DNA from 3 places in the Kitasatospora sp. NPDC088134 genome. Region 1 is predicted to be linked to each of the others. Evidence: riboswitches for the same ligand, from Rfam matches in the RefSeq annotation. Region 1 holds a riboswitch; each other region holds the start of a gene.
The links. Region 1 has a riboswitch for thiamine pyrophosphate ahead of thiO (glycine oxidase ThiO). Riboswitches for the same ligand answer to the same signal wherever they lie in the genome.
Positions count from the first base shown of each region.

Region 2: linked by a shared signal. The riboswitch ahead of thiC (phosphomethylpyrimidine synthase ThiC) and the one ahead of thiO (glycine oxidase ThiO) in region 1 are both predicted to bind thiamine pyrophosphate.
Region 3: linked by a shared signal. The riboswitch ahead of ACIOHG_RS13010 (purine-cytosine permease family protein) and the one ahead of thiO (glycine oxidase ThiO) in region 1 are both predicted to bind thiamine pyrophosphate.

Region 1 covers NZ_JBIUTD010000003.1:108,308-118,011, reverse strand. Annotated here, with positions in the region: gene ACIOHG_RS06370 (phytoene desaturase family protein) at 1-62, shown strand, start outside; gene ACIOHG_RS06365 (hypothetical protein) at 70-789, opposite strand; gene metF (methylenetetrahydrofolate reductase [NAD(P)H]) at 1,296-2,210, opposite strand; gene ACIOHG_RS06355 (polyprenyl synthetase family protein) at 2,427-3,533, shown strand; gene ACIOHG_RS06350 (VanZ family protein) at 3,542-4,204, opposite strand; gene thiE (thiamine phosphate synthase) at 4,253-4,900, opposite strand; gene ACIOHG_RS06340 (Rv2175c family DNA-binding protein) at 4,897-5,262, opposite strand; gene ACIOHG_RS06335 (NAD(P)/FAD-dependent oxidoreductase) at 5,283-6,491, opposite strand; TPP riboswitch at 6,575-6,687, shown strand; gene thiO (glycine oxidase ThiO) at 6,656-7,843, shown strand; gene thiS (sulfur carrier protein ThiS) at 7,840-8,049, shown strand; gene ACIOHG_RS06320 (thiazole synthase) at 8,053-8,844, shown strand; gene ACIOHG_RS06315 (hypothetical protein) at 8,901-9,188, shown strand; gene pknB (Stk1 family PASTA domain-containing Ser/Thr kinase) at 9,253-9,704, shown strand, end outside.
Region 2 covers NZ_JBIUTD010000006.1:32,930-42,633, reverse strand. Annotated here, with positions in the region: gene ACIOHG_RS11950 (cytochrome P450) at 189-1,262, opposite strand; gene ACIOHG_RS11945 (class I adenylate-forming enzyme family protein) at 1,259-2,719, opposite strand; gene ACIOHG_RS11940 (glycosyltransferase family A protein) at 2,973-3,713, opposite strand; gene ACIOHG_RS11935 (3-oxoacyl-ACP synthase III family protein) at 3,710-4,717, opposite strand; gene ACIOHG_RS11930 (flotillin family protein) at 4,878-6,362, opposite strand; gene ACIOHG_RS11925 (hypothetical protein) at 6,551-6,751, opposite strand; TPP riboswitch at 6,899-7,032, shown strand; gene thiC (phosphomethylpyrimidine synthase ThiC) at 7,028-8,821, shown strand; gene ACIOHG_RS11915 (hypothetical protein) at 8,892-9,431, opposite strand; gene ACIOHG_RS11910 (thiamine biosynthesis protein ThiC) at 9,588-9,704, shown strand, end outside.
Region 3 covers NZ_JBIUTD010000006.1:263,101-272,804, forward strand. Annotated here, with positions in the region: gene ACIOHG_RS12975 (PP2C family protein-serine/threonine phosphatase) at 1-124, opposite strand, end outside; gene ACIOHG_RS12980 (bifunctional DNA primase/polymerase) at 550-1,212, shown strand; gene ACIOHG_RS12985 (DUF5926 family protein) at 1,517-2,494, opposite strand; gene ACIOHG_RS12990 (ATP-binding protein) at 2,562-3,191, opposite strand; gene ACIOHG_RS12995 (glycerophosphodiester phosphodiesterase) at 3,462-4,274, opposite strand; gene ACIOHG_RS13000 (TetR/AcrR family transcriptional regulator) at 4,451-5,110, opposite strand; gene ACIOHG_RS13005 (medium chain dehydrogenase/reductase family protein) at 5,276-6,328, shown strand; gene ACIOHG_RS13010 (purine-cytosine permease family protein) at 6,411-7,772, opposite strand; TPP riboswitch at 7,763-7,914, opposite strand; gene ACIOHG_RS13015 (S1C family serine protease) at 8,159-9,704, shown strand, end outside.

The DNA of each region.
Region 1 (9,704 bases):
GCGGCCTGGCCCGGGTCGGGATGTCCGCCTCGATCACCGCGGGCCTGCTCGGCCCGGCCTGACGGTGCGTCAGTACTGCTGCTGGTAGTACCAGTTCTGCTGCTGTTGCTGGTCCTGGGCCGGGCCCGGCTGCTCGGGGATGTACGGCTGCTGCTGCGGGTACTGGTACTGCTGCTGGCCGTACGGGTCCTGGTAGCCGGGCTGCGCGTACGGGTCCTGGTACTGGTAGACCGGCTGGCCGTACTGGTCGTAGCCGATCAGCTGCGGCTGCGCGACCCACTGCTGCGGCTGGACGTACTCCTGCTGGACGTACCCCTGCTGGACGACCGGCGCCTCCTCGTACACGCCCGCGTCCAGCTCCTGGAACTCCTGGTACGCGTACGGCAGTTCGTCGAGCGGCTGGTCCTCGACCGGCCCGACCTCGCCGACCGGCTCCACCGCGGCGGCCTCCTCGGCCACCACCGCGGCCCCGCCGGTCGCGGCCGCCAGCAGCGGCACCCGGGCCAGCGGACCGGGCAGGCTCCCGTCGGCCCGGCGCAGCGACCGGCCGACCGGGCGGCCGCGCTTCACCGAGGCGGTCACCATCGCCTGCCCCACCGCGAAGGCGCCCGCGCCCACCGCTATCACCGCCACCGAGGACATCGCCATCCCCAGCACCACGCCCAGGAACCCGCCCAGCGCCACCGCCCGCCAGTGCAACGCGGCCCGGTTCTGCAACAGCAACTCGGCCGTCAGCCAGACCGCGACCACCCCCAGCGCGCCATAGAGGAGCAGGTACCCGACGCCCATCCCGCCACCTCCGTCACCGCACAGTTGCGGGCGACTGTACAGCCTCCGGCCGAACACCACCTCATCCCCGACCGCCCCGCCACCCGGCAGCCCCCACCCCGGCCCAGAGCCACCGCCAACCCCAAGCCGGGGCCCCCTCAACACCCGGCCGCAGGCCGCCCCCGATCAGCCCACCGCAGGCGAAACCCCCGCCCACCGAGCCCACGACGCCCGCCGCAGACCGGGGCAACCCACACCGCACCCGGCCGCAGGCCGAAGGCTCCTGCCCCCGACCAGCCCGCCGCAGGCGAAATCCCAGCCCCGCCGGAAGCACCGACCGCCAAACCCAGGGCGCCCACCGCAGAGCGAGCATCCATCGCCCCCACCGGCCCGCCGGAGGCGAAACCCTCCACCCCAGCTGCCCGCCGCAGGCCGGGGCGCCCGCAACAGCCGGCCGCGGGCCGAACACCCCTCGCCCCGATCAGCCCGCCGCAGGCGAAACCCCCGGAAGCCCGCCGCAGGCGGGGTCAACGCTGGTGGAGGCCCAGGTTCTGGTAGATCTCCAGGGTGGAGGTGGAGTGGTTGAGGGTGATGAAGTGCAGGCCCGGGGCGCCCTCCGCGAGGAGCCTTTCGGCCATGGCCGTCGCGTGTTCCAGGCCCACCGCGCGGACGGCGGCCGGGTCTTCGGCGGCGGCTTCGAGGCGGCGCCGGAACTCGGGCGGGAAGTCCGAGCCGCAGAGCTGCGGGAAGCGCACCAGCTGGCGGATGTTGGTGACCGGCATGATCTCCGGGATGATCGGCGTCGCGCAGCCGGCCGCGGCGACCCGGTCGCGCAGCCGCAGGTAGTCCTCGACCTCGAAGAACATCTGGGTGATGGCGTAGTCCGCGCCGGCCCGGCACTTGGCGACGAAGTGCCGGATGTCCTCGTCCCAGTTCTCGGAGCGCGGGTGCATCTGCGGGAACGCGGCCACCCCGACGCAGAAGTCGCCGATGCCCTTGATGAGTTCGACCAACTGGTAGGCGTAGTCGACGCCCTCGGGGTGCCGGACCCACTCGCCCATCGGGTCGCCGGGCGGGTCGCCGCGCACCGCGAGGACGTTGCGCACGCCCTGGTCCGCGTACTGGCCGATGATGTTGCGCAGTTCGGCGGTCGAGTGGTCGACGGCGGTGAGGTGGGCGACCGGCGTCAGCGTCGTCTCGGTGGCGATCCGGCCGACCAGGTCGACGGTGCGGCCGCGCGAGGAGCCGCCCGCGCCGTAGGTCATGCAGACGAAGTTCGGTTCCAGGCACTCGACCCGGCGGATCGCGTCCCAGAGCTTGCGCTCGCCCTCCTCGCCGCGGGGCGGCATGAACTCGAAGGAGAAGGAGCGGTCGCCTGCCGCCAGCAGGTCGCGCACGGTCTGTGCGCGGTCGCTTCTGGTGGAGGGAATGCCGAGTGCCATGCAGGCAGGTTAGCCGTCGGCGGCGCGGCCCGGACAAACGGCGTCCAGCCCGTGAGACACCGGATGAGATCCCGCCACTCCCCCGCCGAACTGCCCGAACAGCTGGACGAACGACCGGGCGAACGGCTGGACGGGGCGCGGGCGGGCCCGACGGCGGGCCGGGGCACCCGATCGGGCGCGTTAGTCTGACTGTCAGCCCACGATCCGGAGTTCCAGGTGCCCTCCTCCATCCGCCTTCCCCGCAACCCCGTCGACGCGGAGGACGTGCGCGACCGCGTCAACACCGCGCTCGGCACCTTCATGGCCGAGCGGACCGCCCTGCTCTCCGGCATCTCCGACCAGCTCGGGCCGGTCGCCGACGCGCTGCGCGACTTCCTGCTGGACGGCGGCAAGCGGCTGCGGCCCGCGTTCTGCTACTGGGGCTGGCGGGCGGCCGGCGGCGCGGCCGACGACCCCGGCATCGAACGGGCGGCCGCCGCGCTGGAACTGCTGCAGGCGAGCGCCCTGGTGCACGACGACCTGATGGACCGCAGCGACACCCGCCGCGGCCTGCCCGCCGTCCACCGCCGCTTCGAGAACCTGCACCGGGCCAGCGGCTGGCGCGGCGACCGCGAGCAGTACGGGACCTCGGCCGCCGTGCTGCTCGGCGACCTGCTGCTGATCTGGTGCGACGAGCTGTTCCACCGCTCGGGGCTGTCGGCGGCGGCCGTCTCGGCCGCGAAGCCGGCCTTCGACCTGATGCGCACCGAGGTGATGCTCGGTCAGTACCTGGACGTGCTGGAGCCGGTCGCCGGGGACTCCGCCGACGCCGGGGCGCTCGACCGGGCCCGGACGGTGCTGCACTACAAGTCGGCGAAGTACACCATCGAGCGGCCGCTCCAGGTCGGCGCGCTGCTGGCCGGTGCCGGCCCCGACCTGGTGGACGCCCTGGGCGCGTTCGGCCTGCCGCTCGGCGAGGCGTTCCAGCTCCGCGACGACCTGCTCGGCGTCTTCGGCGACCCGGCCGTCACCGGCAAGCCCGCCGGGGACGACCTGCGCGAGGGCAAGCGCACCCTGCTGGTCGCCCACGCGATGCGCGGCCTCTCCCCCGCCGACGCCCGCCGCCTGGACACCCGGCTCGGCGCCCCGGACCTCACCCCGGACGAGATCGCCGACCTGGGCGCGCTGATCACCCGCAGCGGCGCCCCGGCCGCCGTCGAGGCCCGGATCGACGCGCTGCTGGCCGAGTCGATGGCCGCGCTGGCCGCCGCCCCGCTCGCGGACGCCGCCGCCCGCGCGGCGCTCGGGGCGCTGGCCGACGCGGCGACCGTCCGCACGTACTGACCGCGGCCTCAGGCCGCCGGACGGCGCCACCAGCGGCGCGTGGCCAGGGCCGCCAGCGCCGCCCCGGCCGCGTTCAGCAGCACGTCGTCGACCGAGGAGACCCGGTCCAGCCGCAGCACGTACTGGGCGGTCTCCACCAGCACCGAGCAGGCCGCGCCGAGCGCCAGCACCCGCCACACCGAGGCGAGCGCGGCGAACCGGACCGGGACGAGGGCGCCGAGCGCGGCGAACACCAGCAGGTTGCCGACGATCTGCGCCACCGCGGTGGCGGGCGGCCCGGCGGCGACGATCTCCGCGAGGTCGTGCAGCGGCACCAGGTTGACCCGGCGGCGCGGACCGCCCGGGTCGGCGCCCGGCAGCAGGATCATCCACACCCACGGCACCGTCCCGTAGACCGTGCCGACCTCGGCCAGCGCCGAACGCCGCGCCCACCCGGGCTGGACCCCGGCCGCCCGCCGCCGCGCGGCCAGCGCCCGCGCCGTCAGCGCGGCCAACGGCAGGGCGGCCACGGTCAGGAACACGATGCCGTTGGCCGTCCCCGTCCAGCCGTGCCACCCGGCGTGGTGCAGCGGCCGCTGGGCGAGGAAGGCGACGGCCGCCGCCCCGAGCAGTACGGGGGCGAGCAGCACGATCCGGCGGGCCCGGCGGGCGGGCGTGGCGATGGACTCCATGCCTGCACGGAGTGCGGTCGGGAACCGTGCGGTTCCCGACCGGGCGGCCTACCGCAGCCGGCGGGCCAGTTCGGCCGCCGCCGCGCCCGGGTCCTCGGCGGCGGTGATCGCGCGGACCACCACGACCCGGGTCGCGCCCGCGTCCAGGACCTGCTGGAGGTTGCCGAGGTCGACGCCGCCGATGGCGAACCAGGGGCGTTCCGGCCGGGCCGCGGCGGCGTACCGGACCAGGTCGAGCCCGGGCGCGTGGCGGCCGGGCTTGGTGGGGGTGGGCCAGACCGGGCCGGTGCAGAAGTAGTCGACGCCGGGTTCGGCGATCGCGGTGTCGACCTCGTCCTCGGCGTGGCAGGAGCGCCCGATCAGCACGTCCTCGCCGAGGATCCGGCGGGCGACGGGCACCGGCAGGTCGTCCTGGCCGAGGTGCAGCACGTCGGGCCGGGCACCGTACGCGACGTCGGCCCGGTCGTTGACGGCGAGCAGCTTGCCGTGCCGGCGCGCGGCGTCCGCGAAGACCTCCAGGTACGCCAGCTCCTGCTTGGCCTCCAGGCCCTTGTCGCGGAGCTGGACGATGTCGACACCGCCCGCCAGCACCGCGTCCAGGAACTCCGGCAGGTCGCCCTGCGCGCGGCGGGCGTCGGTGCAGAGGTAGAGCCGCGCGTCGGCGAGCCGCTGACGGGCCGTCGGCCGGGCAGTCACAGGGCCAGGGCCTGGGCGCGGCGCTTGACCTCGGTGCCGCGGTTCTCGCGCAGGGCCTGGATCGGGGTGCCGGGGAGGGACGCGTCCTCGGTGAACATCCACTCCAGGATCTCCTCGTCGGAGAAGCCGCAGTCGCGGAGCACCGTGAGGGTGCTGGCCAGGTGCTTGACCAGGCCGTCGTCCTCGATGAAGTCGGCGGGCACCTGCAGGGAGTTGTTCTCGCCGCGCCGGACCGCCAGCAGGGTGCGGGCGCGCACCATGTCGCGGATCTCGGTGATCACCACCCCCCAGCGCTCGGCGATGTCGGGGAGGTACACCCACGCGGGGACCAGGGCGTCAGTCTTGGGATCAATCGTGCTCACGGCCCCAGCCTACCCAGGTGCTAGCCCACGGCCGCCTTCAGCGGGACGGCCGGGTCGGCGGCGCGGGCCGGGTCGAGCACCGTAGCGCGCTCGATCAGCCGCCGCCCCTGGGCCAGGTCGCGCGGCCGGTCGACGGCGAGCACCGCGACCGGCGCGCCCGCGCGCAGCCAGAGCACCGTCCAGGCGGGGTCGGACGGGGAGCCGCGCCAGAGCAGGTGGTCGGCCCCGGCGTGCCGGCCGGCGTACTGGACGGTGCGGCCGAACTGCTCGGACCAGAAGTACGGGACGGGGTCGTAGGGGGCGTCCAGGGTGCCGAGCACGGAGGCGGCGACGGCGCCGCCGGAGTGCAGGGCGTGGTCCCAGTGCTGGACGGCGATCCGGGCGCCGCCGAGCCGGGCGGAGGGGTAGGAGACGCAGTCGCCGGCCGCCCAGACGCCGGGCAGCGCGGTGCGCAGCCGGTCGTCGACGGGGACGGTGCCCTCGGGGTCGAGGGCGAGCGGGCCGCCGGTGAGCCAGTCGGTGGCGGGGCGGGCGCCGATGCCGACCACCACCTCGTCGGCGGGCAGGTGGGTGCCGTCGGCGAGCAGCACCCCGCCGTCGGCGGCCCCGGCGACGGTGGCACCGCAGCGCAGGTCGACCCCGGCGGCGGCGTACCAGTCGGCCATCAGGGCGCCGAGTTCGGCGGGCAGCGCGCCGGCCAGCGGGGTCGCGGCGGCCTCGACCACGGTGACCTCGCAGCCGAGGGCGCGGGCGACGGTGGCGGTCTCGGCGCCGATCCAGCCCGCGCCGACCAGCACGACCCTCCGCCCGGGGGCGAGCGCGGCGCGCAGGGCCAGGGCGTCGTCGACGGTGCGCAGGGTGCGGGCGCCGGGCAGGCCGGGGAGGGTGCGCGGCTCGGCGCCGGTGGCGATCACCAGGGCCTGGTACGGGAGTTCGCCGCCGTCGGTGTGCAGCAGGCCGGGGTCCAGGCCGGTGGCGCGGCGGCCGGGCAGGAGGTCGACGTCCAGGCCGGCCCAGTCGATCTCGAAGGCGGTGCTGTCGGCCTTGCCGAGCAGGACGTCCTTGGAGAGCGGGGGGCGGTCGTAGGGCGGGTGGGGTTCGTCGCCGAGCAGGGCGATCGGGCCCCGCCAGCCGCCCTGCCGCAGGTTCAGCGCGGCCTGCGCGCCCGCCATGCCCGCTCCGACCACGACGGCCCGGTCCGTTGTCCTCAGCTCAGCCACGGCGCCCACCCTACCGAGCGGGGCCCGCCGCAGGCAGGCGTCCTCAGGCCGGAATCGGGCCGGAATCGGCGCGGCGTTAAGGTGGAGGGGAGTCACTTGATCACGGGAGCCCGGCGCACCGGGCTGAGAGGCGGGCTGCGGCGGCCCGCGACCGTCCGAACCTGATCCGGGTCATGCCGGCGAAGGGAGAAGAAGCCGCTGTGGCACATTCCGACGTGCTCGTGGTCGGCGGGGGGATCATCGGGCTGGGCGTGGCCTGGCGCGCCGCGCAGCGCGGCCTGTCGGTCGCGGTGGCGGACCCGTCGCCGGGCGGCGGGGCGGCGCAGGTCGCCGCGGGGATGCTCGCCCCGGTGACCGAACTGCAGTACGGCGAGGAGCCGTTGCTGCGGCTGGGCATGGTGTCCAACCGGCGGTACGCGGCCTTCGCGGCCGAGCTGACCGAGCTGACGGGGCTGGACACCGGCTACCGGGCGACCGGCACCCTGGCGGTGGCGCTGGATGCCGACGACCGGGCCGAGCTGCGTGAACTGCACGCCTTCCAGGCCCGGTTGGGCCTGTCCTCGGAGTGGCTGACCGGCCGCGAGTGCCGCCGGCTGGAGCCGATGCTGGCCCCGGGCGTGCGCGGCGGCCTGCACGTCGCCGACGACCACCAGGTGGACGGCCGCCGGCTGGCCGCCGCGCTGGTGGCGGCCTGCGAGCGGCTCGGGGTGGCCTTCCACCGGGCCGCGGCCGCCGAGCTGCTGACCACCGCCGGGCGGGCCGGGGAGGTCCGGGCCACCGGCGTCCGGCTGTCGACCGGCGTCGAGCTGTCCGCCGGGTGCACGGTGCTGGCCGCGGGCGCCCGCAGCCACCTGCTGCCGGGCCTGCCGGCCGGGGTACTGCCGGCGATCCGCCCGGTCAAGGGCCAGGTGCTGCGGCTGCGGGTGCCGCCCCGGTACGCGCCCTTCCTGTCCCGCAACGTCCGCGCGGTGGTGCGCGGGCAGCACATCTACCTGGTGCCGCGCGCCGACGGCGAGCTGGTGGTCGGCGCGACCACCGAGGAGCAGGGCCACGACACCACCGTGACGGCCGGCGGGGTCTACGAGCTGCTCCGGGACGCCCACGAACTGGTGCCCGGGATCACCGAGTTGGAGCTGGCGGAGACGGGCGCGGGGCTGCGCCCGGGCTCCCCCGACAACGCACCGCTGCTCGGCCCGACCGCGCTGCCCGGGCTGGCCGCCGCCACCGGGCACCACCGCAACGGCGTGCTGCTCACCCCGGTCACCGCCGACCTGCTCGCCGACTACCTGGCCACCGGCGAACTGCCCGCCCTGGCCGCCGACTTCACCCCCCACCGCTTCCGCACCGAGGTCCCCGCATGAACCCCATCACGCTGACCGTCAACGGCGAGCCGCGCACGCTGCCCGCCGCCACCACCCTCGACACCGTGGTCGCCGAGGTGTCGGCCGCCCCCACCGGGATCGCCGCCGCTGTCAACGAGGCGGTGGTGCCGCGCAGTTCGTGGTCCGGCACGGTGCTCGGCGCGGGCGACCGGGTCGAGATCCTCACCGCCGTCCAGGGGGGCTGACCGATGGCCGAGGACGTGCTCACCATCGCCGGCACCGCGTTCGGCTCCCGGCTGATCATGGGCACCGGCGGCGCCCCCAGCCTGGAGGTGCTGGAGCAGGCCCTGCTGGCCTCCGGCACCGAGCTGACCACGGTGGCGATGCGCCGGGTGGACACCGCCACCCAGGGGTCGGTGCTGGACGTGCTGACCCGCAACGGCATCCGGGTACTGCCGAACACGGCCGGCTGCTACACCGCGGGCGAGGCCGTGCTGACCGCCCGACTGGCCCGCGAGGCGCTCGGCACGGACTGGGTCAAGCTGGAGGTGATCGCCGACGAGCGGACCCTGCTGCCCGACCCGATCGAGCTGCTGGACGCCGCCGAGACCCTGGTGGACGACGGCTTCACCGTGCTGCCGTACACCAACGACGACCCGGTGCTGGCCCGCAAGCTGGAGGACGTCGGCTGCGCGGCGATCATGCCGCTGGGCTCGCCGATCGGCTCCGGCCTGGGCATCCGCAACCCGCACAACTTCCAGCTGATCGTGGAGGCCGCCAACGTCCCGGTGGTGCTGGACGCGGGCGCGGGCACCGCCAGCGACGTCGCGCTGGCGATGGAGCTGGGCTGCTCGGCGGTGATGCTGGCCTCCGCCGTCACCCGGGCCCAGGAGCCGGTGCTGATGGCCGCCTCGATGCGGCTGGCCGTCGAGGCGGGCCGCCTCGCCCACCGGGCCGGCCGCATCCCGCGCCGCTACTACGCCGAGGCGTCCTCCCCCGTCGCCGGCCTCGCCGACACCCGCGAGCGCCCCGCGTTCTGACCCCCGCCGAACCGCCCGGCCCCTCCGGCGCGTCCTCGCCCCCGGAGGGGATGCGGATGGGGACGGACGGACGCGCCGGCGGGGACCTCGCGGCGGCGGCGCTGTGGTGGGGCCCGGTGCTGCTGCTGGACGGGTGGCTGCTGGTGCGGACCGGCGGCCGGGTCGGCGTGCTGCTGGTCCCGGTGCTGCTCGGCGCCGCGATCGGGGCAGCGGCCGCCCGCGCCGGCACGCCCCCGGCCGTCCGGCTCCGCCGGTCCGGTCTCGGCGCGCTGCTCGCGCACGGCCTGCTGCTGGCCGCGCTGCTCACCGCCCTGACCCTGCACCCGCCGCGCGTCCTGTGGTGAGCCGCCCGACACCCGCCCCCTCCCGGCCCGGGAACCGCCCGGCCCCTACACTCCTCTGGTGGACATGACCATCGACGATCCCCTGTACGGCGTGCTGCTGGACGGCCGCTACCGGGTCGAGCAGCGGATCGCCGTCGGTGGCATGTCGACGGTCTACCGGGGCACCGACACCCGGCTGGACCGGACGGTCGCGCTGAAGGTGATGCACCCCTCGCTGGTGGGGGACGCCGACTTCACGGCCCGTTTCATCCGGGAGGCGAAGGCGGTGGCCCGGCTGGCGCACCCGAACGTGGTGAACGTGCTGGACCAGGGCGCCGACCCGCACGCGGTGTTCATGGCGATGGAGTACGTCCCCGGCCGGAACCTGCGCGACGTGCTGCGCGACCGCGGGGCGCTGTCGGTGCGGGCCGCGCTGGACGTGCTGGAACCGGTGCTGGCGGCGCTGGGCGCGGCGCACCGGGCCGGGCTGGTGCACCGGGACGTCAAGCCGGAGAACGTGCTGATCACCGACAACGG
Region 2 (9,704 bases), on a different contig from region 1:
CACAGTGGGGCGCGACGGGGCTTTCGCCGAGGACCTTCGGCCCGAAACGGGGTGGCGCCCAGCGGCCCGTCGGTCACCAGCCACTCGGCTCCGCCGTTCCCCGGGCCCCTGGAGCTTCGCTCCCCGGGCCCGGAACGCGAAGCCCGGCGGGCCCGGGACGGAGCTTCGCTCCCCGGGCCGGGCGAAGCTCAGTAGGCCCCTGACGGGGTTCCCCGGAGGGTCAGGAGGCAGGTGCGGTAGGAGGGGAGGGCGCTGCGGGGGTTCGGGGTGGTGCGGTGGAGGCGGGGGTGGTGGGGCGTCAGGGTGGTGAGGAGGGTGGTGAGTTGGGCGCGGGCGAGGGCGGCGCCGGGGCAGGTGTGGGGGCCGAGGCCGAAGGGGGCCCGGGTGGCGAGGGGGTGGTCGGGGGTGTCGCGGTGGGCCTGGGCGGCGTGGCGGGCGACCAGCAGGAGGCGGTCACCGGGGCGCAGGCGGTGGCCGAGGACGGTGGCCTCGGCGGCGGCCGCCCGGGGGAGGACGGGGGAGGCGGCGGTGAGGCGGAGCAGTTCGGCGGCGAGCGCGTCGGGGTCCTGCCGGGCCCGGTCCCACCAGTGGGCGCGGGCGCACCAGGCGACGGCGCGGGGCAGGGCGGCCAGGGTGGTGTTGACGGCGGCGACGGCGAGCATCGCGTCCTGCGGGTCCGGGAGCAGCAGGCGCAGCTGTTCCGCGGCGGCGCGGGCGCGGCGCCGTGCACCGGGCCGGGGGAGTCCGGGCAGGTGGGTGCGGGCGGTCGCGGCGGCGACCCGTTCGGCGGCGCGGGCCAGTTCCAGGGGGTCGGCGGTGCTGCCGGTGAGGGCGGTGGCGGTGGTGCCGGCGAGCAGTCGGACCACCGGGACCAGGTCGACGCGGCCGCCGGTGAGCCGACTGTCGATCAACTGATGCCAGCCGGGCCGCAGTTCGGCGATGCCTTCGCTGCTGAGCAGGTGGCCCAGGGCCCGCCGGGAGGCGCGGTGCTCGGCCCCGCTCTGGTCGAACAGCAGGCCCCCGCCGGTGAGGCGGGCCGCGGTGCCGCCGGTGGTGTGCTCGGCGGTGCGGTCGAGCGGAACCTTGGTGAGGATCTGCCGGTACGCGTCGGGGTGGTGGACCAGGACGGTCCGGCCCAGCCGGAGCAGCGGCCGGTGCCGGGTGGCGGCGAGCAGCGCGAACAGCACCGGGTGGCTGCGCAGGTAGACGGCCCGGTCGGCGCGGCGGGCGGCCCGGCGGGGATCGGTGCGACGGAGCGTCAAAGGGTGCTCCCGGTGGGGTCGGTGGCGAGCCGGTCGGCGCAGTGGCGGGCGGCGGCGGCCCGGTCGGGCTTGCGGGAGCGCCCGGCCAGCGGGACGGGCCCGAGCAGCAGGGCGTCCGGGCGGGCGGAGCCCATCCGGGCCAGCGGCGCGCGCAGGTCGGCGCGCAGGCGCCGGTAGTCGGCCCCGGCCCGGGGCTGGACCAGGGCGACCAGCCGTTCGTCGCCGTCCGGGGCCGGAACGCCCACCAGGACGGCGAGTTCGACCTCCGGCAGGTGCAGGGAGGGCTCGTACAGGCCCGGATAGATGTTCTCGGCGCGGCGCAGCACCATGTCCTTGAGCCGGCCCGCCAGCACGATCCGCCCGTCCGGGTCGAGGGCGGCGCGGTCGCCGGTGCGCACCCACGGGTCCGGGTCCTCGCCGAGGTAGCGGTCGCGGGCGGACGGCCCGGCGAGCAGCAGTTCGCCGTCCGCCCCGAGCCGGGTCCGGATGCCGGGCAGCGGTGTGCCGAGCAGGTCGCCGGGGCCTTCGTGGGCGCTCTTCTCGCGTTCCTCGACGGCGGCCGCCGGGAACAGCTCGGTCAGCGCGTACACCCCCCACGCCTCGCTGGCGCCCGCCTGCTTGGCCCGCCGGAGCAGGGCGGCGTCGGCCGGGGCGGAGCCGGTCCAGACCCGGCCGGTGAGCCTGGTCAGCGGCCGGAGCTGGGGCGGCGTCAGGTAGGTCTCGTCCGGGGCGAGCCGGTCGATCTGCCGTTGCAGCGCGGCGCTCCGGCGGGCGGGCAGTGCGACGGTGGCGCCCGCCGCCAGGGCCGGGACCAGCACGAAGGTCGTCCCGCCCAGCACCAGGCGGCCCGGGCCGGGCCGCACCAGCGCGTCCACCGCGCGCATGCCGGCGGCCAGCGAGGCCCGGGAGTGCACGACGCCGCGCGGGGCGGAGGTGGTCCCCGAGGTGAACACGATCACCGCGTCCCCGTCGCCCTCGTACGGCTTCGGCGGCGGCCCCGGGTGCCCGCCGAGACCCGGGGCGCAGCCCGGCAGGCGCCGGCCGACGGTCGCCACCGGCCCGAGCAGGTGCAGCGGCGGCAGCTCCAGGTGTACGCGGCGGGCCAGCGGGCGGGCCCAGCCGGCCGCGGCCTGCACGGCGGCGTCGGCGAGGATCAGGGCGGGCGGGGCGAGGGCGAGCCGGGCCCGCAGCACGTCCGGCCCCGCCGACGGGTCCAGCACTGCGGCCCGCAGGCCCAGGCGGTGGGCGGCCAGCAGCACGGCGAGAGCCCGCGGGCCGGGCCGGACCGCGACCCCGAGAGTGTCGCCGGGGCGCAGGCCGTGGCGGTGGTGCAGGGCGGCGGCGTACTGGTCGGCGAGGGCGGCCAGCTCACCGCAACGGGCCGGCGCCCCGCCGCTCCCCAGCAGCGCCGGGCGCGGGCCGCCCTCCCGCAGCGTTCGATCGAGCCGGTCCAGCACGAGCAGGTTCCTTTCGCAGCGGGGGTATTCAGGGGGAAACTTTCAGGCAGGCGGGACGGGAGAAAACAGGGGCCCGGGGAACGGCGGGGCCGAGGGGCGATGCGCCGGGACACAGAGGGGCGCTACGGGGCGTCGGCCAAAAGACCTTCGGCCCGAAACGGGGTGGCGCATCGCAGCCCGTGAGACACCTGCCCCTCGGCACCGCCGTTCCCCGGGCCCCTGGAGCTTGGGCCCCCGGCGCTCTCCGCAGGAGTCAGCGGATGTCGACGTCGCGGTGGCCCGCGCCGCGTTCGAGGTACCAGCGGGCGGTGCCGCGGAGGCCGTAGGCGCGGATGCGGCGGGTGGAGTTCTGGACGACCATGTCGGGGCGGTGGACGATCGCGGTGGTGTGCCGGCGGACCCGGTTGATGAAGGTGCGGTCGGTCGGGGAGGGGCGGCGGGGCATGCCGCCGCTGGTGAGGTAGAGGTCGGCGGTGACGGCCATGTTGTTGCCGGCGTGCATCCGGTAGGGCGTCAGGTAGCCGTGGCGGCGGTGGTGCGCGGGGCGGACGCGGCCGAAGAGCGCGCCGAGGGCGACCAGGGCGCGGAAGACGCCGCGGCCGACCGGGCCGTGCTCGTCGCGGCGGGCGGTGACCCGTCCGCAGACCAGGCCGCCGGAGGCGAGCAGGCCGGCCCGGGCGGCGGCGGTCCAGCCGGGTTCGGGGAGGCAGTCGGCGTCGGTGCGGGCGAGCAGGCGGGCGCCGTGGTCGATGGCGTGCCGGAAGCCGGTGTCGACGGCGCTGCCGACGCCCTTCTCGGGTTCGACCAGCAGGTGGACCGGGAACGGGGCGTGCTCGGCGAAGGCGCGGACCCGGTCGCCGGTGGCGTCGGTGGAGCCGTTGTCGACGACGAGGAGGGTGAAGTCGCGGTCGTGCTGGCGGGCCAGGGCGTGCAGGGCGCCGTCGATCCGGGCGGCTTCCTGGTAGGCGGGTACGACCACCCAGAGGGCGGTCACGACTTCTCCCAGACCATGGTGATCAGGCTGACGCCGCCGCCGAGGCCGACCATCAGGACCTTGTCGCCGGGGTTCAACTCGGGCATGATCCGGTCGAGTTGGACGCCTATCGTGGCGGAGGCGAGGTTGCCGAGCTCGGGCACGGTGACCACCAGCTTCTCGGCGGGGACGCCGGTCAGCTCGACGAAGCGCTCCAGGTAGGGCAGCGTCACCTGGTGGACCAGGACGCGCGCGTAGGCGTCCCAGCCGAGGCCGGTGCGGGCGGCGACCCGGGTGAGGATGTCGGCGCCGATCTTCTCGAAGACGCCGCGCAACTCCTTGCCGCCGCCCCGGAAGTAGCTCCACTCGTCGCCGCGCGGGTGCCGGGAGCCGCCGCCGGGGATGCCGCCGACCGCCCAGTGCTCGGAGGCGGTCTCGGTCTCGATGTCGAGGATGCCGCCGCGCTCGACCCGCTCGACGACCACGGCGGCGCCGCCGTCGCCGAAGGTGTAGCCGGCGAAGCCGTCGCGGAACTCGGCGAGGCCGGAGGGGTCGCGGCGCATCGCCCGGCTCGGGGTCTCGCCGGTGACGACCAGGGCCCGGTGGGCGCGGCCGGCCAGGATCATCGCGCGGGCGGTGTCGATGCCGTTGAGGAAGCTGTTGCAGGCGTTGGAGACGTCCAGCGCGTGGGCCCGGGAGCCGAGTTCGGCCTGGACCAGGTGGGCGGTGGCGGGTTCGCAGACGTCCCGGGAGGCGGAGGCGAAGATCAGCAGGTCGAGGTCGGCGGGTTCGAGGCCGCGGGCGGCCAGCGCCCGGCGGCCGGCGGCCAGGGCGAGCGCGGACGGGTGTTCGTCGGGGCCGGCGAAGCGGCGGGTGCGGATGCCGGTGGCCTTCTCGAACATGCCGTCCGGCAGCGGCAGCCGGGAGCCCGCCGCGACCTCCTGCTGGAGCTGCGCGGAGGTGACGGTCTGTCGGGGCAGGGCGGAGCCGACGGCGGTGATACCGATGCGGGGCAGGCTGTCCATGTCTCGATGCTGGCGCGGTGGCGGCCGTTCGGGCGTGAGTACGAGTACTCAGCGCGGGCGGGAAATGTGGAGATCCGCCCGGTGGGGCCTCCACCGGGCGGATCGGTCGGCGCTCCCGACGGGGCGTCGTGGTGCGGAACGGCCCGTCAGGAGCGGCCGGTCACTCGGAGTCGGTGCTCTGGACCGGGATGACCTGGGCCACCGGGGCCGGGGCCTTCGCGGGCTCGGCCGGGGCGTCCGGGGTCATCGAGTTGAGCAGCTGGCGGGCCAGGCCGAGGCCGGTGCCGCCCATGGTGAGGGCCTTGGCGAACATCTCGGACATGCCCTCGGCGCCGTTCAGCAGCACCATGTGCTCGACGTTGCCGAACGCGTCGGCGCCGGCCCGGACGATGGCGGGCCAGTTCTCGGCGAGCTGCTGGGCGACCACCGCCTCCTGGTTCTCGGCCAGCGCCGCGGCGCGGGCCTTGATGCCCTCGGCCTCGGCGAGGCCCTTGGCCCGGGTGGCCTCGGCCTCGGCGAGGCCCTTGGCGCGGGACGCCTCGGCCTCGGCGAGGCCCTTGGCGGCCTCGGCGGCGGCCTGCGCCTCACCGGTGGCGCGGGTGGCCTCGGCGGCGGCCAGACCGCGGGCCCGGGTGGCCTCGGCCTCGGCGGCCGCGGCCACCTTGACCCGGTTGGCCTCGGCGGCGGTCTTCAGCTCGGTCTCCCGGGACAGCGCCTCGGCGGCGGAGATCCGGGCGTCACGGTCGGCCTCGGCCTTGGTGCGGGTCTCGTAGGCGCGGGCGTCGGCGGGCTTGCGGACGTCGACCTGGAGCTGCTGCTCCTTGCGGCGCGCCTCCAGCTCGGCGACCTTGGTCTCCTGGACCACCACCTCCTGCCGGGCGGCGGCCTGGGCGAGCGGTCCGGCCTGCATGGCGCGGGCCGCCGCAGTGTCCATCTCGGCCTGGTAACCGGCCTGCTGGATACCGGAGTTGCGCGTCGCCTCGGCCTTCCGGGCGAACGCCTCCTGCTCGGCCTCGGTGGCCCGGCGGTCGGCCTCGGCGGCCGCGATCCGGGCGTCCCGCTGGACGGCGGCGGCGTGCGGCGCGGCCAGGTTGGTGATGTAGCCGGTCGGGTCCAGGATCTCCTGGATCTGCAGCGAGTCGATGATCAGGCCGAGCTTCTCCATCTCGATGCCCGAGGCGGAGCGGGTCTCGCCGGTGAGGCGCTCGCGGTCGCGGATCATGTCCTCGACGGTCAGCCCGCCGACGATGGAGCGCAGGTGGCCGGCGAACACGTTGTGCACCCGGTGGCCCATCATCTTCTGCTGGTCCAGGAAACGGCGGGCGGCGTTGGCGATGGACGCGTTGTCGTCGCCCACCTTGAAGATCACCACGCCCTTGACGTGCACCGGGATGCCCTGCGACGTCACGCACTCGACGTCCAGCGCGGCCTCGTTGAGGTCCAGCGACAGCCGGCGCACCACCTGCATGCCGGGGATCACCAGGGTGCCCCGGCCGGTGACGACCCGGAAGCCGAGCCCCTCACCGTGCTTGGAACCGGAGATGACCAGGGCCTCGTTGGGCTCGGCCACCCGCCACATGAGTTTGAACAGCACGATCAGTGCGACGAGGCCAGCGACGGCTCCGCCGACAATGCCGATCAGCATCGGCAATCTCCCCCTTCAGGGCACACCGGTTCCGTGGCTGCGCTTCGGTCGTGCAGGATGGCGCGGAATCCGGTGGCAGCCCGCATTCTGCGCCTGTCCCGATCGCGGTGGAAGAGGGAACGCCGGTGTCGACCGTCACCGTCTCGAAACAGCTGGACGGCCTCAACCGTTCGCATGCTGACGGAGGCTCAGAGCGGCGCGACGTAGACCGTGCGCGGTGGCTGGTACTCGACCACGACCACCATCGAGCCGGGCTCCAGCCGCTCGCCCGGGACGGCGAGGTACGCCAGGAACGCCTCGGTGCCCTGCCGCTCCGGGATGTGCACCATCACCTCGCCGACCAGCCCGGCGCCGATCCGCCCCGTCACCCGCCCCGTCAGCCCGATCATCCGGGCCATTCTCCCACGTCGACCGGGTGGCGAACAGCTCGGCGGCGCGCGGGAGTTGCGCCTCCGGCGCATGGCGGGGCCAGGGACGCGCCCTGGACCGGGCGGGCCCGGTGCCCTACGGTGAGCGACGGACGCAGGCGGCGAACGCCTGCGCGGAACGGGAGCTCGGAGCACCGGGCTGAGAGGGCGCTGACGGTACGCGGGCCCGCGTACCACCTGCTGCGCCGACCGCAGGAACCTGACCGGGTAATGCCGGCGTAGGGAGTTGAAGGTCGCATGACCGCATTTGCCGAAGACACGTCTGCCCACCAGTCGGCCGCCACCGGCTACCCCACCCCGGCCTGGCGCAAGGCGTACCGCCGGGGCAGCCGCCCCGACCTGCTGGTCCCCTACCGCGAGGTCCGGCTCACCAACGGCGGGACCGTCCCGCTGTACGACACCTCCGGGCCGTACACCGACCCCGCCGTCCCCACCGACGTGCGGCGCGGACTGCCCGCGCTGCGCGACCCGTGGATCAGGCAGCGCGGGGACGTCGAGGAGTACGAGGGCCGCGAGGCCCGCCCCGAGGACGACGGGATCAAGCACACCGCGCCGCGCGGCGGCGACCTGCGCAACCTGGACGCGGTCTTCCCCGGCCGGCCGCGCCGCCCGCTGCGCGCCCGGGACGGCGTCGCCGTCACCCAGCTCGGCTACGCCAAGCGCGGCCTGGTCACCCCCGAGATGGAGTTCGTCGCGCTCCGGGAGGGCCTGGAACCGGAGTTCGTCCGCGAGCAGGTGGCGCGCGGCCGGGCCGTCATCCCGGTCAACGTGAACCACCCCGAGGTCGAGCCGGCCATCATCGGCACCGACTTCCTGGTGAAGATCAACGCCAACATCGGCAACTCGGCGGTCACCTCCTCGATCGAGGAGGAGGTGGAGAAGATGACCTGGGCCACCCGCTGGGGCGCCGACACCGTCATGGACCTCTCCACCGGCCGCAACATCCACACCACCCGCGAGTGGATCCTGCGCAACTCCCCCGTCCCGATCGGCACCGTCCCGCTCTACCAGGCGCTGGAGAAGGTCGACGGCCGGGCCGAGGAGCTCAGCTGGGAGGTCTACCGGGACACCGTGGTTGAGCAGTGCGAGCAGGGCGTCGACTACATGACGGTGCACGCCGGCGTGCTGCTGCGCTACGTCCCGCTCACCGCCCGGCGCAAGACCGGCATCGTCTCGCGCGGCGGCTCGATCATGGCCGCCTGGTGCCTGGCGCACCATCAGGAGAACTTCCTCCACACCCACTTCGAGGAGCTCTGCGACCTGCTGCGCGCCTACGACGTCACCTTCTCGCTCGGTGACGGCCTGCGGCCCGGCTCGATCGCCGACGCCAACGACGAGGCGCAGTTCGCCGAACTCACCACGCTGGGCGAGCTGGGCCGGATCGCCCGGGCCAAGGACGTCCAGGTGATGATCGAGGGCCCCGGGCACGTCCCGATGCACAAGATCCGCGAGAACATGGACCTGCAGAAGGAGATCTGCGACGAGGCCCCGTTCTACACCCTCGGCCCGCTGACCACCGACGTCGCGCCCGGCTACGACCACATCACCTCGGGCATCGGCGCCGCGATGATCGCCTGGTGGGGCACCGCGATGCTCTGCTACGTCACCCCGAAGGAACACCTCGGCCTGCCCGACCGGGACGACGTGAAGACCGGCGTCATCACCTACAAGATCGCCGCCCACGCCGCCGACCTCGCCAAGGGCCACCCCGGCGCGCAGGCCTGGGACGACGCGCTCTCCGACGCCCGCTTCGAGTTCCGCTGGGAGGACCAGTTCAACCTGGCCCTCGACCCGGAGACCGCCCGCGACTTCCACGACGAGACCCTCCCCGCCGAGCCCGCCAAGACCGCGCACTTCTGCTCCATGTGCGGCCCCAAGTTCTGCTCGATGAAGATCAGTAAAAGCATCATGGACACCTACGGCGACGACATGGCCGTGACCAGCGACGATGAGGCCGAAGCCGGCATGAAGGCCAAGTCCGAGGAGTTCGCTGCCAACGGCAACCGGGTCTACCTCCCGCTGGCCGACTGACGGAACGGCTCGCAGCAGCGCCCGCACCGGGAAGGAGGAGGGGGCCTTCCCGGTGCGGGCGCTCGGCCCGTCAGGCGTTGGCGGCCGACGAGGTCTCTCCTGGGGCCAGCTCGTCCTGGGCGACTCCTTGAAGGAAGTCATACCTCTCGGCATAGAACCGGCCAAGCTCCCGGATCTCGGGATCGGCACTGCTCAGTGCTCGCTGGACGATCTCCTGCAGCAGGGGCCATGCCTGGATACGTGCAGCCAGACTGGCGAGGCATCCGTATTCGTATGCGTCCTCGCTGTCCAGGTGTTGCCGGACAAGGGGTGTAAGCGCAGGCATCAACTTGTCGTGCGAGATGTGGTCGATCGCCTCGACAGCCCATCGATGGGTTCGGTCGGAGATGACCAGACACACCAACTCCGGCAGGAGATCCAGTGTGTCTCGGGAGAGTCCGTCCAGGTGGCGCAGAGCTGTTGTCTGACCCCAGCCGCGCTCACGGAGCGCATCTCGTAGGACACCTGTGGAGTCGGTGGCGTTCTGGTAGAACTCGGCCTGCACGCGGTTGAGCTCGCGGCGAGCAGAAACGACAGCGGCCCACAGTTCTTGATCGGACGGACTCGTCACAGGTCTGCCTCTGGCTTGGGCCCGGCCATGGAGACGGCGGGCGAACATTCGAGTGGACACCGTCAAGGAGCGTGATCTTCTGCCCGATGATGCCTCACAGGGCGGTCCTGGGGCGATATCCACGGATGTGCTGGTTGGGGGCTGACGTTGTCGTCGATGAAGGTCTCCCAGCAGATCCGCGACGAGCACGGTGACGGATCGTCGGCCGTGGCCACCGAGTTCGACGCCGACGCCCTGGCCGGCATGGCCGAGAAGTCGGCGGAGTTCGCGGCC
Region 3 (9,704 bases), on a different contig from region 1:
CGGTCAGGGCTTCGGCCGCCGGGGTTTCCGCCGCCAGTGCCGCCAGGGCCGCCGAGGCCGGCGCCGCCGGTGTCAGCACCTCGGAGGCCCGCACCTCGGCCGCCAGCGGCTGGATGTCGGTCATGTCGCAACTCCCCACAATCCGGAACGTGTCACGCAGGACCCCCGAGACCGACCGAAACGATGTCTTTACTCACTACTCGGCATGATTCCCCCACTTGTACACAGGCCGATCGGGGCATGTCCAGGAGTGCGGCGGCCGAACGTGCCAGGGATCGTATGCGCAGGCCGCCGGGGTGCCGCCCGGGGCGGCCCGCACTCACTCGTACGGTGGAACCGGGGCCCCGGGGGCCGCGTCCATCCGGGCGTATGGGGGATTCTCGTTCCAGCGGCGGGTAGTCGGGACGCACACGCACCGCGGCCCGCGCCGATCGGACCGGTCACCCGGCCGCAGCCGGTCATGCCGAGCACGTCGAACACATCGAGTACGTCGAACACATCGAGTACGTCGAGCACGCCGACCCCGGACGCGGAAAGGAACGAGCCGCCATGCGCCCACCTCGCCGAGAGCCGCTGTCCGAGCGGGTGGTCCAGTGGATGCCGGGGCGCCGGTCCCGGACGCTGGTGCTGGCCGCCGCCCTGCAGGCCGCCGTCGGCTGCGGCTGGCCGGTGGTGCCGGGCGCCCGCCCGCTGCGCGGCGCGTCCGGGCCGTGCTCCTGCGCCGACCGGGTCTGCGCGACGCCCGGCGCGCACCCGTGCGACCCGCCGCTGGAGGCGGCCACCACCGATCCGCGGATGGTGCGCTGGTGGTGGGAGCGCCGGTCGCCGGGCGCGCCCGTGCTGGCGGCGACCGGACGGGCGCTGGGCGCGGTGAGCCTGCCCCGCCCGGCCGGGCCGTGGCTGCTGCGGCACCTGGACGAGATCGGCGTCCCCTACGGGCCGGTGCTCGGCACGCCGGGCCGGTTCGTGCTGCTGACCGCCCCCTACACGCTGCCGGAGCTCGGCGCGCTGCTGGCCGAACGGCCCTGGGTGCCCGGGGTGCTGCGCTACCACGGGCCGGGCGGCTACCTGGTGCTGCCGCCCTCGCGGACGGGCGCGGGCCCGGTGCACTGGGTGCGCCGGCCGGGCCCCGGGCGGCCCTGGCTGCCGGAGGTCGGGACGCTGCTCGGCGGGATGATCACCGCGAGCGCGGTGGTGCTCCCGCGGCGCTGACCAGGTATTTGATGATGCCCCGTCAGAAAGTCGGTACGGTACGGCCCGTAACGAGAAATGTCCGACCGCTGGCGACGGGGGATGCACCAGCGGTCGGACTGTTCAAACAGTAACAAAGATCCGGCTCCGCGCCAATTTGTCCACGCCGAAAGGCCCTTGGGAACTCCCGGAGGGGCCCCGGGGGAGCCCCGGAGAATCCCGGTGGCGCGGCGGAAATGTGACGCGGATCACTTCCCGGAACCCTTCCCTGAACGCTTCCCGGATCCCGGTGGAGCGCTTTCCGGCCGGTTCCGGCGGATTCCGGTCAGTTCAGGGTGATCTGACGGCTCACCAGGTTCGCCCGGGCCCGGCGCTCCTCCGCGGTCAGCGGCGCGGGCGCGGCCAGCACCTCGGCCAGCTTGGCGGCGAACTCCGCGGCCGGCTTCTCCACCTCGGCGGCGGCCATGTCCACCGGCAGGTCCCAGACCGGCACCGTCAAGCCGTGCGCCCGGAACGAGCCGACCAGCTTGGTGCCCTCGCCCAGCGAGCTCTCACCGGCCGCCGACAGCCGGGCCAGCGCGTCCAGCAACTGCTCCTCGGGGACGGTCATCACCCAGCGCAGGTGGTTCTTGTCCGGGGTGCCGCACCAGTACGCCGAGTCCACCCCGGCCAGCTTCTCGGTCGGGATCGCGGAGGCGTTCGCCCGCTCCAGCGAGGCCGCCACCTCGCCGGTCGCCGCCTCGGCGTCCTCCAGCCAGAACTCGAAGCCGGTGAACACCTCGGGCGTGAACTCCGCCGTGGTGTCCAGCAGTTCCTGCAGGCGTCGGCCACCCGGCGTGGTCCGGCGGGCCGGCACCGGGGTGCCCGGCTCGGTGGCCAGCGCCAGCTCCAGCGCGTCCGCCAGGTCACGGCTCAGGTCGCCCGAGGAGGACTGGGTCTGCAGGCCCAGCAGGATCGAGCCGTCGGCCCGCCGCAGCGCCGGCCAGGCCAGCGGCAGCACCGTCGCCAGCGTCACCGACGGCACCTCGCCGACGGCCTCCTCGGCCACGCCCGCCGCCAGCTTCAGCGGCACCGTGGCGGCCGGCACCAGCTCGCGCAGCGCCACCCAGTCCGCCTCGCCCGGCAGGCCCTCGAACGGACGGTGCACCAACTCCTGCACCGCGTGGGCCGCCTGGCGGCCGTGACAGGCCTTGTACCGGCGGCCCGAACCGCACGGGCACGCCTCGCGCGCCCCGACGACCGGGACCTCGCCCTCGACGGCGGTGGACTGGCTGGGCTGCTTCTTCGCGGCCTTCTTGGCCATGGTGCGGCTCTCCCGGGGAGGTCGGACGGGTTGCACCCGGCAGCCTACTTCGCCCGCGCCGCCCCGCTCAGGCGCTCCGGCGCCGCCCGCCGCCCACGACCTGCCCGAACGCCGGCAGCTCCGCCCACACCGTCACCTGACCGGGTGCGTGCCGCACGCCCCAGTCCCGCGCCAGCTGCCCGACGATGTTCAACCCCCGCCCGCCGTGCGCCGTCACCGACGGCCCGGCCGGCACCGGACGGGTGCTCGCCCCGCCGTCCGTCACCTCCAGGGTCAGCAGGCCGTCGCCGCGCATCCGCCAACTCACCAGCACCGTACCGGGATCGTCGTCCCCGCCCGCCGGGCCGTAGCCGTCGGACCAGATCGCCGCCGCCGTGCCTGTTGCTGCTCCGTCCGCTGCTCCGCCTGTCGCTCCGTCAGTCTGCTTGCCCTGCTCACCGGGCTCACCCGGCCCGTTCGGCTCGCCCGGCTCGTCCGCGAGGCGCAAGGGTCTGGCGTGCCGACAGGAATTGCTGAGCAGTTCGGAGAGGATCAACACCGCGTCGTCAATCACCGGATCGGGTATCGCGCGGTCGCCGAGATCACGGCGCAGCCTCCGCCGGGCTGCCGAAACACTGGCCGGACCGTGCGGAACGGCCATGGCCGATGAGGACGACCCGGCCTGAACTGGCACAGCTCGTGCCACCATCAACGCCACCCCCGGACCTCCTTCAGGCTTCTGCCGAGGGATGGATGCCCGCAGGTAATGCGTCGGAAACGGACGTTCGACGATCCGATGGCGGCATTAACGACATCCGTGCGGACCGGAGGCAAAAGGTGAGGCGTCTCTCACGTTCTGTTGTGGTGATCCATGGGAAAGGGCGCGCGGAAATACCCCGTTCGGTATTTCTGTCGCGCGATTGGGTGCGGGGGCGGCCCGGTGCGGGGCCTGCGGGGCTGGGCGTGGGCGGTCGGGGCGCGGGGACGGTCAGCGGCCGAGCTGGGCCAGGACGTCGGCCGGGCGGTTGGTGATCAGGGCCTCCACGCCCAGTTCCAGGCAGAGTTCGACGTCCTCGGGGCGGTCCACCGTCCACACGTGCACCCGGTGCCCGGCCCGGCGCAGTGCCGTCACCAGACCCGGGTCGCGGCGCACCAGGTCGATGCCCGGGCCGGCGATCGCGGCGCCGCCGGGCAGCGCGCGGGTGCGGCCGAGCACCGGCAGCCGGCGCTCCCACAGGTACACCCGGGGCACCGCCGGGGCGGCCCGCCGGACCCGGTGCAGGGCCAGCTCGGAGAAGCTCATCACCCGCACCGTCGACTCCTCGGGGGAGGCCGGCAGCAGGTTGAACCGCCCCAGCATGCGCAGGAGTTCGGACTCCACCCGGCCCGCGTAGCGCACCGGGTGCTTGGTCTCGATCGCCAGCTCCACCCGCCGACCGGCGTCCGCGACCAGCTCCAGCAGCCGCTCCAGGGTGAGCACCGGGCTGGGCTCCGGCTGCTCCGGGTGCTTCCACGAACCGAAGTCCAACCGGGAGAGTTGAGCCAGCGTCATCGCCGACACCACGCCCTGGCCGTCCGAGGTCCGGCGCACCGTACGGTCGTGCACGCACACCAGCTGCCCGTCGGCGGTGACCCGGACGTCGCACTCCAGCCCGTCCGCGCCCTCCGCCAGGGCCCGCAGGTACGCCTGCTCGGTGTGTTCCGGCAGGGCCGCCGAGGAGCCCCGGTGGGCGATCACCTTCACCGCGGAACGGTCGATCGGGGCGTTCGGCGCGGTCGCGGCGCTGTGCTGGGTGTTCACGCCGTCCACCCTACGAGGGCCGGGATGTCGCCCGGCTTCCGGCACGGCGACATCCCGGTGAACACCTGCGTCCCCGCTCTCCGGGGGTGGGCGGTTCGGGGTGGGCGGTTTGTGAGTGGGCGGTTCGGGGGTGTCGGGGTTGGCGGTTCGCGGGTGGGCGGTTCGGGGGCGTGCGGTCAGATCCGGGCGAGCGCCTCGGCCTCGGCGGTGTAGAGCAGTTCCGGGTCCAGGCCCATGCCGGTGAAGTGGCCGGCCAGTTCCAGCGAGAGCACGCCGTGCAGCCTGGTCCAGAACGCCAGCGCCCGGCGCAGCTCGTGGGCGCTGGCCCGGCGCGGACCGGCCCAGTCGTGCCGGCCGCCCAGGTGGGAGTAGAGCCGGGCGTCGGCCCGGCCCGGGTCGACCGGCGGCTGCTGGTGCCGGGCGGCGGCGTCCAGCAGGGCGGACATGGTGGCGGCGGCGAGCTCGGTGGTCTCCGGCGGGGCGTGGTAGCCCGGGACGGGGGTGCCGTACAGCAGGAAGTAGCGCTGCGGATCGGCCAGCGCCCACTCGCGCAGCGCCCGGGCCAGCTCGGGCAGGTCACCGCCCTGACCGGCCCGGGCGCCCAGCACCTCGGCCAGGCTGCGGTAGCCGTCGGTGATCAGCTCGGTGATCAGCTCGTCCCGGTTGGCGAAGTAGCGGTAGAGGGCCGGGCCGCTGACGCCCATCCGCTTGGCGATCGCGTTCAGCGACAGCGCGGAGGCGCCCGCCTCGGCGATCTGGGCGCGGGCGTGCCGCTTGACCTCCTCGCGGACCTGGGTGCGGTAGCGCTCCCGCGGGGTGCCGGTCTCCGTCTCCATGGGGGTGCCCCTTCACTGCCGTGTTGGTGTCACGCGTTCGTCAGATGTCCTCACTTCCGTTAGACCATATCACTGTTGTTGTTGACTCTCACGAAAGCGTGATGCTAGAACTTGAAGAGTTAGAGGGTCTAACAGAAGCGAGAGCTTCTATCGAAAGGAAGTGCCATGAACCACGGACCCGACCACCGCGCCCCCGGGCAGCTCGTCGAGATCGTCCTCCCCGGCCTGGTCGAACCGGAGGGCCTGCTGGTGCGCCGCTCCGCCGTCCCCGCCCCGGGGCCGGGGCAGGTGCTGGTCGCCGTCGAGGCCACCGGCGTCTCCTTCGCCGAACAGCAGATGCGCCGCGGCCGCTACTACGACCAGCCGCCGTTCCCGTTCGTCCCGGGCTACGACCTGGTCGGCCGGATCACCGCCACCGGCCCGGGCACCGACCCCGCCCTGACGGGCCGCCGGATCGCCGCGCTCACCAAGACCGGCGGCTGGGCCAGCCACGTCCTGCTCGACCCGGCCGACACCGTGCCCGTCCCGGACAGCCTCGACCCGGCCGAGGCGGAGACCGCCGTCGTCAACGGCATCACCGCCCACCAGATGCTGCACCGCCACGCAAAGGTCCGGGCCGGGCAGACCGTCCTGGTGCACGGCGCGGGCGGCGGCGTCGGCCAGCTCCTCGCCCAACTCGCCCGCGCCGCCGGCGCCGAGGTGATCGGCACCGCCTCCCCGCGCCACCACGACGCGCTGCGCGCCCTCGGCGTCACCCCCGTCGACTACCGGACCGGTGACGTCCCCGCCCAGGTCCGCCGCCTCGCCCCCGGCGGGGTGGACGCCGTCTTCGACCACGTCGGCCTCCGCAGCGCGGTCGACTCCTGGCACCTGCTCGCCCCCGGCGGCACCCTGATCGCCTACGGCAGCGCCGCCACCCGCGACGACACCGGCTCCAAGCAGTGGCCGGTGCTCAAGCTGCTGGCCCGCACCTGGTGGTGGAACGCCCTGCCGAACGGCCGCCGCGCCCGCTTCTACAACATCTGGGCGGGCCGGGCGCTCGGCCGCGACCGCTTCCGGGCCCGGCTGCGCGCCGACCTCACCGCCGTCCTGGACGCCGTCCGGCGCGGCGAGATCACCGCGCCGCTGGCCGCCCGCCTCCCGCTCACCGACGCCGCCGAGGCGCTCCGCCTCGCCGAGTCCGGCACCGTCACCGGCAAGGTCGTACTGATCCCCTGAGCTCCTGAGTGTCCCGAGCTCCCGAGCTCCTGAGCTCCTGAGCCCTTGAGCCCTTGAGCCCTTGAGCCCGCTCGCCCCGGGGTCAGACCTTCCGGCCGCCGCCCAGCGCCGCCACCGCGAGGGTGACCAGTGCCGCGACCAGGAACGAGAACAGCGAGGCCGAGCTCCACGCCTGCGGGGTGAAGTGCACGGCCTGCTGCAGGTCCGACCAGCGGCCGGTCCACCAGTCGCCGATCTTCGACGGCGCCAGGAACTGGTACACCGCGAAGCCGACCGCCCACGGCAGCAGCATCACCCAGCGCGCGGGCGCGTCCTGCGACAGGTCCCAGCCGCGCCGGCCCGCACCGAGGAAGTAGTCCACCGCCAGCACCGCGAACAGCGGCACGAACACCGACCCGATCAGGCCCAGGAACCCGTAGTACGAGTCGGTGAACTCCTTGATCCGCAGCGCCAGCACCGTCACCAGCACGCCGATCCCGCCGGTCAGCACCCGCCGGTCGGCCCGCGGCCACAGGTTGTGGATCGACATCGCGGTCGAGTACACGTTGGCGAACGACTGGTCCGACTCGCGCAGCACCAGCACCAGCAGGAACGCCCAGCCCGCGGCCACCCCGGTGAACGACTCGAAGATCCGGTTCGCGTCGCCGCCCGACTGCAGCAGCGCCACCACGCCCAGCACGTAGCACCACACCTGGGCCACCGTGTAGCCGGAGAACGTCCCCCAGAACGCCTTCGCCGAGCTGCGCGCGTGCCGGGTGTAGTCCGCGGCCAGCGGCACGAAGGAGATCGACACCGCGATCACCGCGTCCGTCGCGGCCAGGAAGCCGTCCCAGTTGCCCGCGCCCGGGTCCGGGAAGCCCTGCCGGGCGAACTGGACGGTGAAGTACACCATCGCCACGCCGACCGCGACCGCCACGTACTTGCGCAGCACCGCGATCGCGCCCAGCGGCCAGATCGTCAGCACCGTGGTCAGCACGCCCGCCAGCAGCACGAACAGCCAGCGCCAACCCTCGGTGCCGGTCACCGTCTGGGCACCCCAGGCGATCACCGTCAGCTCGTACACGCCCCAGCCGACGCACTGCAGGATGTTCAGCACCGTCGGCACGTACGACAGCCGGGTGCCGAACAGGCCGCGCAGCACCGCCATCGCCGGCGCACCGGTGCGGGCGCCCACCAGGGCGGCCACCGCCAGCATCGCGGTGCCGATCGCGGTGCCCGCCACGATCGCCGTGACCGCGGCGGTGAACCCCAGCTCGTGACCCTGCTCGCCCAGCACCGTCGCGGCACTGGTGAACCCGATCAGGCTCACCCCGAGGTTCGCCCAGAGCGCGAACAGCGCCCGGAAGTCCAGGGTGCGCGGCGGGGCCGTGTCGAGGGTCAGCGGGGCCTCGGCACGCGCCTCGGCGCCATGATCGGAAATTGGGGCAGACGGAACAGCCGTCATGGCCGATACTCCCTACGCCGGCATTACCCGGACAGGTTCCGGCGGTCAGCGCCCCCTCGACCGCGGTGGCGTCACCGCCATGGCCTACGGTCGAACCGGCGCACTCTCAGCCTGGTTGGTCCAAGCTCCCGCGACGTTCTTCGGTTTACAGGAGCGAAAGGCTAGCCCCCGGACGGGGGAACGCCAAGGCCGGGGGGTCGGACGTCCGCATCGCGGGACCACTTGTGTGCATGTCAGAGCGGCCTAAGGCTTCTCATGATTTCTTCAGGGGCCCGCTTACGGTGTCCGAATCCGGCATAGGAAAAACTGTGCTCCGAGGTTGCGACCGCGCCGGGCGCGCCGCCGCGGTCCGCAGTCCAAGGTCTTGTCAGCGATGGAGGTCGTCCGTGAGCACCGAGCACGCGAGTGGTACCACCCCGCCGGAGAAGGGCCCCGAGCCCACCGGCACCGAGGCGGTGGCCGCCGGCTCCGCCACGCCCGCGCCGGCTCCCGCCTACCTCGACGCGCCGCCGCCGGCCGTCCCCGCGTCCCCGGCCGTCCCTGTCTCCCCGCCCGCGCCGGCCCCGGCGGTGCCCGCCGCACCGGCCACTGCAGCTGCTCCCGCAGCTCCCGCTGCTCCTGCTGCGCCGCGTCCGGACGAGACCATCCAGCTCGGCAAGGTGCCGGCCGCGGTCCCGGACGACGCCCCGCCGCCGTTCCAGAACCCGTACGGCACGCCCGCCGCCCCGGCCAACCCGTTCGCGGCTCCGGCGCCCGCCGCCGCTGCGGCCCCCGGCCACGACGCGCCGACGGCCGTCGCCCCGGCGGTACCGGCCGCTCCGGTCCCGTTCGCCCAGGACGGCGGCCCGGCCGGGCCCGGCGCGCACGGCGGCTACGGCGGGCCCGAGCAGCCGCACCACCCGTTCGGCGCCGGCCACCCGGTCGGCGGCTGGGGCAACCCGTCCGGCCTCGAACCGGTCGGCGGCGCGGGCGGGCCGGGCGCGCCCTGGGGCGTCCCGCAGCCGGGGGCCGGCGGCCCGGACAAGGGCAAGCGCGGCAAGCTGATCGGGCTGGTCGCGGCCGTCGCGCTGGTCGCGGGCCTGATCGGCGGGGCGATCGGCGCGTCCGTGGCGGACCGCAACGACACCTCCAGTGCCGGGACCAGCCACAACAGCACCACCGTCACGGTCGGCAACACCCACCAGAACCTGGACCGGGCCCCGGAGTCCGTCGCCGGGATCGCGGCCAAGGCGCTGCCGTCGACCGTCACCATCAAGGCCCAGGGCTCCAGCGAGTCCGGCACCGGCACCGGGTTCGTCTTCGACACCGAGGGCCACATCCTGACCAACAACCACGTGGTCGCACCGGCCGCCAAGGGCGGCAAGCTCACCGTCAAGTTCTCCGACGGCTCCTCGTACGACGCCTCGGTGGTCGGCCGGGCCGAGGGCTACGACGTCGCGGTGATCAAGCTCGACAAGCCCCCGACGGGGAAGCTCAACCCGCTCCCGCTCGGCGACTCCGACAAGGTCGCCATCGGCGACGCCACCATCGCCATCGGTGCCCCGTACGGCCTCGAAGGCACCGTCACCACCGGCATCATCTCGGCCAAGGACCGCCCGGTCGCCTCCGGTGACGAGACCGGCGCGCAGGCCTCCTACATGAACGCCCTGCAGACCGACGCCTCGATCAACCCGGGCAACTCCGGCGGGCCGCTGCTGGACGCCTCCGGCTCGGTGATCGGCATCAACTCGGCGATCCAGTCCAACACCAGCGGCAACGGCCGGGCCGGCTCGATCGGCCTCGGCTTCGCCATCCCGATCAACCAGGCCAAGTGGGTCGCCCAGACCCTGATCAAGGACGGCATGCCGGTCTACGCGATCCTCGGCGTCCTGCGCAACGACGACTACCGCGGCGACGGCGCCCAGATCGCCACCGCCGCCGTCCGCGACACCC